3 regions of the Kribbella sp. NPDC004138 genome follow, and region 2 is predicted to be linked to each of the others. Evidence: riboswitches for the same ligand, from Rfam matches in the RefSeq annotation. Region 2 holds a riboswitch; each other region holds the start of a gene.

Evidence for each region. Region 2 has a riboswitch for ZMP and ZTP ahead of ACWEOO_RS06080 (bifunctional 5,10-methylenetetrahydrofolate dehydrogenase/5,10-methenyltetrahydrofolate cyclohydrolase). Riboswitches for the same ligand answer to the same signal wherever they lie in the genome.
Region 1: it holds a riboswitch for ZMP and ZTP, as region 2 does, so the genes downstream of both, ACWEOO_RS20730 (glycine hydroxymethyltransferase) here and ACWEOO_RS06080 (bifunctional 5,10-methylenetetrahydrofolate dehydrogenase/5,10-methenyltetrahydrofolate cyclohydrolase) in region 2, are expected to answer to the same signal.
Region 3: it holds a riboswitch for ZMP and ZTP, as region 2 does, so the genes downstream of both, ACWEOO_RS11735 (5-aminoimidazole-4-carboxamide ribonucleotide transformylase) here and ACWEOO_RS06080 (bifunctional 5,10-methylenetetrahydrofolate dehydrogenase/5,10-methenyltetrahydrofolate cyclohydrolase) in region 2, are expected to answer to the same signal.

Annotation. Positions count from the first base shown of each region.
Region 1 covers NZ_JBSGFZ010000014.1:60,413-63,672, reverse strand. Annotated here, with positions in the region: gene ACWEOO_RS20735 (acyl-CoA dehydrogenase family protein) at 1-1,300, shown strand, start outside; ZMP/ZTP riboswitch at 1,382-1,462, shown strand; gene ACWEOO_RS20730 (glycine hydroxymethyltransferase) at 1,491-2,939, shown strand; gene ACWEOO_RS20725 (DHA2 family efflux MFS transporter permease subunit) at 2,990-3,260, opposite strand, start outside.
Region 2 covers NZ_JBSGFZ010000003.1:397,930-401,189, forward strand. Annotated here, with positions in the region: gene ACWEOO_RS06075 (phytanoyl-CoA dioxygenase family protein) at 1-327, shown strand, start outside; gene ACWEOO_RS06080 (bifunctional 5,10-methylenetetrahydrofolate dehydrogenase/5,10-methenyltetrahydrofolate cyclohydrolase) at 324-1,175, opposite strand; ZMP/ZTP riboswitch at 1,196-1,280, opposite strand; gene ACWEOO_RS06085 (nitroreductase family deazaflavin-dependent oxidoreductase) at 1,296-1,715, opposite strand; gene ACWEOO_RS06090 (NUDIX hydrolase) at 1,735-2,331, opposite strand; gene prcA (proteasome subunit alpha) at 2,367-3,209, opposite strand; gene prcB (proteasome subunit beta) at 3,247-3,260, opposite strand, start outside.
Region 3 covers NZ_JBSGFZ010000007.1:112,326-115,585, forward strand. Annotated here, with positions in the region: gene ACWEOO_RS11730 (MMPL family transporter) at 1-782, shown strand, start outside; gene ACWEOO_RS11735 (5-aminoimidazole-4-carboxamide ribonucleotide transformylase) at 783-1,661, opposite strand; ZMP/ZTP riboswitch at 1,680-1,756, opposite strand; gene ACWEOO_RS11740 (class I SAM-dependent methyltransferase) at 1,759-2,478, opposite strand; gene ACWEOO_RS11745 (CHAP domain-containing protein) at 2,563-3,087, opposite strand.

The DNA of each region.
Region 1 (3,260 bases), on a different contig from region 2:
CCACCCGGCGCCGCATCTGACCCGCGCCGCCGGGTTCTACCTGTGGTCGCAGGTCGAGCCCGGGCACGGCTGCCCGATCTCGATGACGTACGCCGCGGTGCCGGCGCTGAGGGCGGACGAGCAGCTCGCCAAGGAATGGGTCCCACAGCTGGCGTCGACCCGGTACGACGTACGGCGGTTGCCGGTCGGGGCGAAGCGCGGCGTACTCGCCGGGATGGGGATGACCGAGAAGCAGGGCGGCTCCGACGTCCGGGCGAACCTCACCACCGCGACCCCCGCCGGGGACGTGTACCAGCTGAACGGGCACAAGTGGTTCTGCTCCGCGCCGCAGGTGGACCTCTTCCTGGTCCTGGCGCAGGCGCCGGACGGACTGAGCTGCTTCGTCGTACCGCGGGTTCTTGCCGACGGCAACCGGAACCCGTTCGCGCTGCAGCGGCTCAAGGACAAGCTCGGGAACCGGTCGAACGCGTCGTCGGAGGTCGAGTTCCACGGCACGATCGGGTACCGGCTGGGAGACGAGGGCGCCGGAGTGCGGACGATCATCGAGATGGTCGCGGCGACCCGGCTGGACTGTGTGCTGGGCTCCGCGGCCCTGCAGCGGCGGGCGCTGGTCGAGGCTGTTTGGCATACGCGGCACCGGAGCGCGTTCGGTGGGTTGCTGGCGGACAAGCCTGCCATGCAGAACGTGCTGGCGGATCTCGCGATCGAGTCCGAGGCAGCGACGGCCCTGGGGATGCGCCTGGCCGCCGCGGTGGACGCCGCGACCGCGGGCGACCCGCAGCAGGCGGCGTTTCGGCGGATTGCGTTACCTCTCGCGAAGTTCTGGGTGTGCAAGCGGACGCCGTTCATGGTGGCCGAGGCGCTGGAATGCCTCGGCGGGAACGGGTACGTCGAGGAGTCCGGGCTGCCGCTGCTCTACCGGGAGTCGCCGCTGAACTCGATCTGGGAGGGGTCGGGCAACGTCAACGCGCTCGACGTCCTGCGGGCGCTGCGCCGCCCGGAGTCGCTCGACGCGTGGCTGACGGAGATGGCTGCCGTTCAGGGTGCCGATCAGCGGCTGGACGCGGCGGCGAACGACGTACTGCAAGCGCTTGCTGACACCGAGAATGCCGAAGCAGGTGCCCGCCGACTGGCTGCGCGGATGGCCCTGTGCCTGCAGGCCTCGCTGCTGATCCGGAACTCGACCCCCACTGTCGCGGACGCCTTCGTCGCGTCCCGCCTGGCGAACGACTGGGGCGGTGTCTTCGGCACTCTCCCCCGCTCAACCCCCTTCCCCGCAATCATCGACCGCGCCCTCTGACACGTTGCGTCCGAAGAACCGGAGTGACGTCTCGCCAGTTCTTCGGACGTAAGCGACGACGGGGGCGGCGCGCGCGATAGGGTGAGGCGTCGCGACTGGCGCGCTAGGTGGAGAACCACCGGGGAGCGAAGAACGCGGGCACCGTGCGCCTGGGTGCCGGCGACCCACTGCAACCGCAGGAGAGACAACGATGACTCAACCCTTCGACGCCGCCGCCGCGTCGGCCGCGTACAACAACGCGCTGCAGGTGATCGCCGCGGTGGAGCCCACGATCGCCGGCGCGATCAAGGCCGAGCTGGCCGACCAGCGGTCCTCGCTGAAGCTGATCGCGAGTGAGAACTACGCCTCCCCCGCCACCTTGCTCACGATGGGCAACTGGCTGTCGGACAAGTACGCCGAGGGCACCATCGGGCACCGCTTCTACGCCGGCTGCCAGAACGTCGACACCGTCGAGCAGACCGCGGCCGACCACGCGCGGGCCCTGTTCGACGCTCCGCACGCCTACGTCCAGCCGCACTCCGGTATCGACGCGAACCTGGTCGCGTTCTGGGCGATCCTGGCCCAGCGGATCGAGTCCCCGGCGCTGGCCGAAGCGGGCGCGAAGCACGTCAACGACCTGACCGAACAGGACTGGACCAAGCTCCGCAAGGCGCTCGGCGACCAGAAGATGCTCGGCATGTCGCTGGACGCCGGCGGTCACCTGACGCACGGTTTCCGGCCGAACATCTCCGGCAAGATGTTCAACCAGCACTCCTACGGCACCGACCCGGCGACCGGGCTGCTCGACTACGACGACGTCGCCCGCAAGGCCCGCGAGTTCAAGCCGCTGATCCTGATCGCCGGCTACTCGGCGTACCCGCGCAAGGTGAACTTCGCGAAGATGCGCGAGATCGCCGACGAGGTCGGCGCGACTCTGATGGTCGACATGGCGCACTTCGCCGGCCTGGTCGCGGGCAAGGTCTTCACCGGCGACTTCGACCCGGTCCCGCACGCGCACGTCACGACGACCACGACGCACAAGTCGCTGCGCGGGCCGCGCGGCGGCATGGTCCTGTGCCAGCCGGAGTACGCCGAGTCCGTCGACCGCGGCTGCCCGATGGTCCTGGGCGGCCCGCTCAGCCAGACGATGGCCGCGAAGGCCGTCGCGCTGGCCGAGGCGCGGCAGCCCTCGTTCCAGGAGTACGCGCAGGCGGTCGCCGACAACGCGGTCACGCTTGCCGACGGCCTGATGAAGCGCGGCGTCAAGCTGGTGACGGACGGCACCGAGAACCACCTGGTCCTGCTCGACGTCTCGTCGTACGGCATCACCGGCCGGCAGGCCGAGTCGGCGCTGCTCGACGCGGGCATCGTCACCAACCGCAACGCCGTCCCGCGCGACCCGAACGGCGCCTGGTACACGTCGGGCGTCCGGATCGGTACGCCGGCGCTCACCACGCGCGGCTTCGGCGCCGACGAGTTCGACCGGGTCGCCGAGCTGATCGTCGACGTGCTCTCCGCGACCACGCCGACGACCACCTCCGCGGGCGCACCGTCCAAGGCGAAGTACGTGCTGGCCGACGGCGTCGCCGACAAGACCAAGGCCGCCTCGGCCGAGATGCTCGACAAGTTCCCGCTGTACCCGGGCCTCGTGCTCAACTGACACGCAAACCAGCGCCCGCTCCCCCGTGGAGCGGGCGCTGTGTCGTGTGATCAGGAGTCCTGCACACCCGTCAGCACGTCCGGCGAGGGCTTCGCGGCGCGCTTCGGCATCAGTACGGCCGCGAGGACCGCGCCGGTGACAGCGATGCCGGCGGACACCCACATCGTGGTGTTCAGGCTGGTCAGGAAGGCGTCGCGCACGCTGTTCGCAAGATCGGCCGACCCCGTCTTCGCGGCCACCGCGAGTCCGCCGCCGAGGCCCTTCTCGACCGCGTCCGCTGCCTGCGCCGGCAGACCTGTGGTGTCGACGTCGTGGCGGTAG
Region 2 (3,260 bases):
GAGGCATTCGACTTCCCGTACTCCGACGACGACGCCGTACCGGTCGAGGTGCCGGCCGGCTCGGCGGTGATCTTCAACGGATACCTCTTGCACCGATCACTGCCGAACACCGGCCGGCGCGGACTCCGCCGCGCGCTCGCCAACCACTACATGAGCGCCGAGTCGCTGCTCCCCTGGCACTCCGCGCCGGACGGCGTTCACGTCGCCAAGCACGACTACCGCGACATCGTCATGGTCGCCGGGACCGATCCGTACGCCTACAAAGGCATCGACGACGTCGCCCGGCCGCACTCACGCCCGGACAAGGACGGCGGCTGCGACCGCTAACGCAGCTGGGCCTCGGCGGCGTCGACGGTTTGCTCCAGGAGGAGGGCGATCGTCATCGGCCCGACGCCGCCCGGGACCGGCGTGATCAGCCGGGCGACCTCGGCCGCTTCCGCGAAGTGCACGTCACCGACGTTGCCCTCGTTGTATCCGGCGTCGACCACCACGGCGCCGGGCTTCAGCCAGTCGCCGCGGACGAAGTTCGCCTTGCCGACGGCGGCGATCACGACGTCCGCGGTCCGGACCAGCTCCGGCAGGTCGCGCGTCCGGGAGTGCGCGTACGTGACGGTCGCATTCGATGCCAGCAGCAACATGCCGGCCGGCTTGCCGAGGATCGGGCTGCGGCCGATCACCACCGCGTGCGCCCCTTCGAGCGGCACGTCGTACGCCGCGAGCAGTCGCATGATCCCGCCGGGCGTCGCGGACCGGAACCTCGGGTCCTTGGTGTCATTGAACGCCATCGCCGCGAACGAGCGCATGGTCACGCCGTCGACGTCCTTCGCCGGGTCGATCGCCTCGAACGCGGCCCGCTCGTCGATCTGCGCCGGCACCGGGTGCTGCAGCAGGATCCCGTGCACCGCCGGGTCGCCGGACAGCTTGGTGATCTCCGCGACGAGTTCGGCGGTGGTCGTCGTGGCCGGCAGTACGACGCTGCGCGACGCGATCCCGGCCTTCTTCGAGCGGTTCTGCTTCATCCGCACGTACGTCGCCGAGGCTGGGTCGTCACCCACCAGAACAGTCGCCAGGCACGGCTGGACGCCGTACTGCTCCTGCAGGGCGCGGGCGCGCTCGGCAGCCTTGGCGACCATCTCGGCCGCGAGATCGGTCCCGATCATGAGATCAGCGGTCATCTGGAGCACTCCTGTGTCGCAGAAGGTGCCCAGGCGCGCGGCGAAGCCGGATGGCAGACCGTTCCCCGGTGGTCGTCCACCTCAGCGCCAGTCGCGGTCCGCCGCCAGGATACCGGCCCCTTACGCGCGCTTCAGCGCGAGGACGGGGATGGTCCGGACACCGGCGGTCCGGCGTTCGTAATCGGCGAAGCCCGGGTAGCGGCGCGCCTGCTCGGCGTAGATGCGGTCGCGCTCGGCGCCGGTCACGTCGGTGACCGTGACGTCGTGCTTCTCGGTGCCGATCTCGACGGTGCCCTTACCGGCGGCGACGAGGTTGCGGTACCACTCCGGGTCGGTGGGCGCGCCGCCCTTGCTGGCGAAGACGTAGATCACGTCCGGGTCGGTCTCGTCGGCGAGATACATCGTCGGAGCGACGTACTCCTGCCCGCTCTTGCGGCCGTAGTGGTGCAGCAACACCATCGGTGCACCCTCGAACTGGCCTCCGACCTTGCCTTCGTTCGCCCGGAACTCCTCGATGACGTTCGCGTTCCAGTCGCTCATATCGATCCTCCGCAGTGTGTCAAAGCAATCCTGCGTGGTCCAACGCCAGATAGGCCGCGTCGATTCCGGTCATCGCACCGGGAGTGCGCAGCTCGGCGCGGAACGCGTCGACGGTCAGCTCGACCGGGACACAGTCCTCGGTCTCGTCCAGCTGCTGCTTCCCGTCCGGGCGGCAGCCGCGCGCGATCCCGACGTACTTGCGGTACGTCGAGGACGCCGACGACCACTGCCAGCCGACGATGTCGAGCGACTCACAGAGGTAGCCGGTCTCCTCCTCGAGCTCCCGGGCGCCGGCGAGCGCGGGCTCTTCGCCTGGCTCGACATAGCCGCCCGGCAGGTTGGTGACGACCCGGTCCGGACCGGCCCGGAACATCCGCACCGTCACGATCCGGCCCTCGGGGGTCAACGGCAGCACCGTCACGCCGGACGTGATCCCGGCCGCGGACTTCGGGCCGAACACGTCCCAGTCGACCTCGCGGCCGTCCGGCATCCGGTAGCGGCGCAGGTTCACCGTCAGGAACCGGTGGAAGCCGGGCTCCTCCCCCAGCAGCTCCCACGGCTCCGGATCCCCGACCCGAGCGACATCCAACTGGCCCGAGAACTGCTCAGCCGCCACCTCCTCGGTAGCGGCTGAGCTCTCGTGCCGGTCCGTCACAGCGGACGGTCGGTGTCGGGATCCTCCGGCGGCGCGACCGGCGCGTCGTCCTCGGACGGGGCCACCGGAGCCTCGTCCGCCGGCGACTCGCCCGATGCCTCGGACTCCTCCTCGGCCGGCTCCGTGGGGGCCTCGGCCGGGCGGGACTCGCTCAGGATGCCGGCGAGCGTCTCCTCGGACATCCGCTTGAACTTGCGCACCTGCGACCGGGTCCGGTCCAGGACCGCGACCTCGAGCTGGTCCGGCGTCAGCTCCCGGACCTCGGTGCCGTCGTGGCCGAGCGCGTCCACAGCGAGCCGGAGCGCGCCGGCCAGCGAGATGCCCTCGCTGTAGTGCTCGCCGATGTAGTCCGCGACCTGCTCGGCCGGGCCGCCCATCACGGCGTACCCCCGGACGTCGGCGATCGAGCCGTCGTAGGTCAGCCGGTAGATCTGGTCCTCGGCCGGGCTCGCGCCGATCTCGGCGACCAGGATCTCGACCTCGAGCGGCTTCTCACCGCCGGAGGAGAAGATCGCGCCGAGGGTCTGCGCGTAGGCGTTGGCCAGCGCCCGGCCGGTGACGTCGCGGCGGTCGTAGGAGTACCCGCGCATGTCGGCGAGCCGGACGCCGGCGATCCGTAGGTTCTCGAACTCGTTGTACCGCCCGACGGCGGCGAACGCCATCCGGTCGTAGATCTCCGCGACCTTGTGCAGTGCGGGCGAGCGGTTCTCCGCGACGAACAGGATGCCGTCGGCATATTGCAGCGCGATCGCGCTGCGGCCCTTGGCGATGCCTTTGCGGGCGAAGTCCGCCCGGTCCCGCATCAGCTGCTCGGGCGAGACGTAGAAGGGAACGCTCATCGAAGGTGTCGTCCTCGTCAGTCGATCGAGATCTTGGTCAGGTCAGGGACG
Region 3 (3,260 bases), on a different contig from region 2:
TCAACGTCGTCCCGACCACGTCGCCGTCGTCGGCCGACACCGAGGACCTGGTCAACCGGATCCGTGACGACGTGCTGCCCGGCCAGAAGGAACCGACGTACGTCGTCGGCACCACCGCCGGGTACGTCGACTTCACCGAGAAGGTGGGCAGCCGGATGCCGTGGCTGATCGGGGCTGTGGTGCTGCTCGCGTTCGTGCTGCTGACGGTGGCGTTCCGCTCGCTGCTGATCGGCGTGAAGGCCGCGGTTCTCAACCTGTTGTCGGTCGGGGCCGCGTACGGCGTGATCGTCGCGGTCTTCCAGTGGGGCTGGGGATCGTCGCTGGTCGGGATCGACGAGAAGGTGCCGATCCCGTCGTTCGTGCCGATGCTGATGTTCGCGATCGTGTTCGGGCTCTCGATGGACTACGAGGTGTTCCTGCTGTCCCGGGTGCACGAGGCCTGGATCGCGACCGGGGACAGCCACCGCGCGGTCGCGATCGGGATCGGCGCGACCGCGCGGGTGATCACCACGGCGGCCGCGATCATGATCGTGGTCTTCCTGAGCTTCGTCCAGGACGACGACCCGACGGTGAAGATGCTGGCGGTCGGCATGGCCGTGGCCGTGCTGATCGACGCCAGCATCGTCAGGATGATCCTGGTCCCGTCCGTGATGACGCTGCTCGGCCCGCGCGCCTGGTGGCTGCCGCGCTGGCTGGACCGGATCGTGCCCGACATCCAACTCGAGGGCGGATCGCCGCCGGCGCCCCCGGCGCCACGGGAGAAGGTGGGCTCGGCTCCCTGATCAGTGCCGGAACAGCCGGACACCGGTCACGGTCCGGCGGATGCCTCGCTCGGCGCACGCCGCGGCGACTTCGCCGGACCGGATCGACCCGCCGGGCTCCACGATGTGCGTGACGCCGTACCGCTGCGCCTCGTCGACGTTGTCGCTGAAGGGGAGTACGCCGTCGGACACCATCGTGACGCCGGTGAGGGGCTCGTCCGAGCGGCGTGACCACCACAGCGCGGCCTTCTCACCGGCCAGGCGGGTGCAGTCGACGCGGGACTGCTGGCCGGCGCCGATGCCGATCGCCACCGCGTCCTTCACCATCACCACGGTGTTCGACTGGGTGTAGCGGGCGACGATCAGGCCGAGCACGGCATCGTCGGGGAGGTCGCGCGGCATCGGCAGCGCGTCGCGCTCCTGCGTCAGCCGCGCGCCGAAGATCTCGCGTACCTCCTCGGCCGGCGGCTCGAACTCCGGGTCGACCTCGAGCACCAGGTAGGTTCCGCGCTTCTTCGCGGCCAGGATCTCGACGACGCCCTCGTCGTACCCGGGCGCGATGATCCCGTCCGAGACGACCCGCTTCAGCACGCCGGCCAGCTCCAGGTCGACCGGGTGCGAGACCGCCACGAAGTCGCCGTACGACGACTTCGGATCGGCGTCCCGGGCGCGGGTGTACGCCGCCGCCACGGTCTCGCCGAGTGCCGCGCCGGCGGGGGAGACGTGCTTGTACGACGCCGCTGCCGGCCTCCCGAGCGTCCGCGCGGCGTCGCGCACCAACTGCCATCCGGTCAGGGCGTCGAGGATGTTGATGTACGACGGTTCGCCCGCGACCACCGTGAACGGCGGGTGCTCGACAGCGGCCGTCTGATGAGGATTCGTTCCGTACCGCAGGCGCATCGGGACCTCCGAGTCGATCGGAGGCGCCCAGGCGGACGACGCCCTGTAGTTCGCTCCCTGGTGGTGATCCACCCTCGCCAGTCGCGGTGGGCCCAGACTACTTCGTGGCGCGGACGACGAGCATCGGCGCGTCCGCGGTCAGCGGCTGCCCGTGCCACCCGCTCTCGATCGTCACGTCGGTGAACCCGGCCTGCCGCAGATCGGCCGTGATCTCCTCGGCCGTCCGGAAGTACAAGACGTTGCGGTAGACCGCGTCGTGGCCGTCCGGGAAGACGTTGTGGGCATCGAACACCACGCGCCCGCCGGCGATCTCGATCAGCTCGAGCCACTCCTTCAGATGCCCGGCCGCGGTGTCGCGCTCGCCGTACGTCGCGTCGCTCGTCCACTGCTCCCACGCGCGGGCGGCCGGGTTGCGCGACTCGAACGCGAACATCCCACCGGGACGCAGCGCGGCGGCGAGCGCTGTCACCGACGCCTGGTGTTCCGCGACGTGCATCATCGTGTTGCCGCTGCTGACCACGAGATCCGCATCGCCGCTCGGCTCGACCACGTGATGGTCGCCGTCGATCCAGGTGACCGCCTGGGCGCCCGGCTGGCGGCGTGCGTAGCCGAGCATCGTCGGGCTCGGGTCGATGCCGATCACCGCCCGGCCCGGTGCAACGAGGGAACGGGTGAGGAGACCGGTGCCGCAGCCGAAGTCGATGACCTTCGTCGTGCCCTCGGCCAGTGACCGGTAGTAGGCGTGGTCGTCGCCCGGCGGGTTGTCCAGGTCGTACAGATGCACCAGCTGCTCGTCGCCGTACGGATCGTCAGTCACCTTTCGCATGCTAGGTCCTCCCCCGGACCAGGCAGTTGGGGAGCCGGTGCGGGGGACGAGTGCCGCACCGGCTCGATCAGGGGATCAGACCGCGGAGACCCAGGCGTAGATGTCGGCGGGACGGCCGGCGTTCCCGGCGTGCTGCGGGTCGAACGGCCCGTGCTTGCGCACCTCGTTGCCCGAGTTGCCCTCGACCGTGGTGATCCTGCCGTCGGTGCCGACGGCAACGACCACGCCGGTGTGCACGCTGGTGTCGGTGTCATCCGGGCTGGTGCCGTAGAGCACGATGTCACCGGGCTGCATGCCGGTGTCGCCGTCGTGCGTGCGGCCCTTGCCCTGGCCCCAGGTGTAGATGTCGCCGGTGAAGCCGTAGTTGGGGATCTGGATGCCGGCCTGCCGCCAGGTCCAGGTGGCGAAGTGCGCGCACCACGCCTCGCACGGTCCGTACGGGTTGCAGTTGCTGCCGGGCGGTGTCTCCTGCTGGCCCACCTCGCCGTTGGCCGCGTTGACGATGGTCGTCCGGGTGTCGGCCGCGGCGGCGGTCAGTGACAGCGATCCGCAGAGGGCGACGGCAACGGCCGCCACGAGGATTCGTACCGAGAGGCGCATGGTCACTCCGATCGGGAGAGGGGGCGGTGGAAACCTTCGAGCGCGCGACCCCAGTATGTGACTGATTAACCTCACAGAGCCATTGCGGTGGCATCAAGTTACCGACACGCTGATCGTAAGACGCTTGTCCCAGATATTGAGATACGAGCGAGCCCAACTTGACCCGCTCGCCG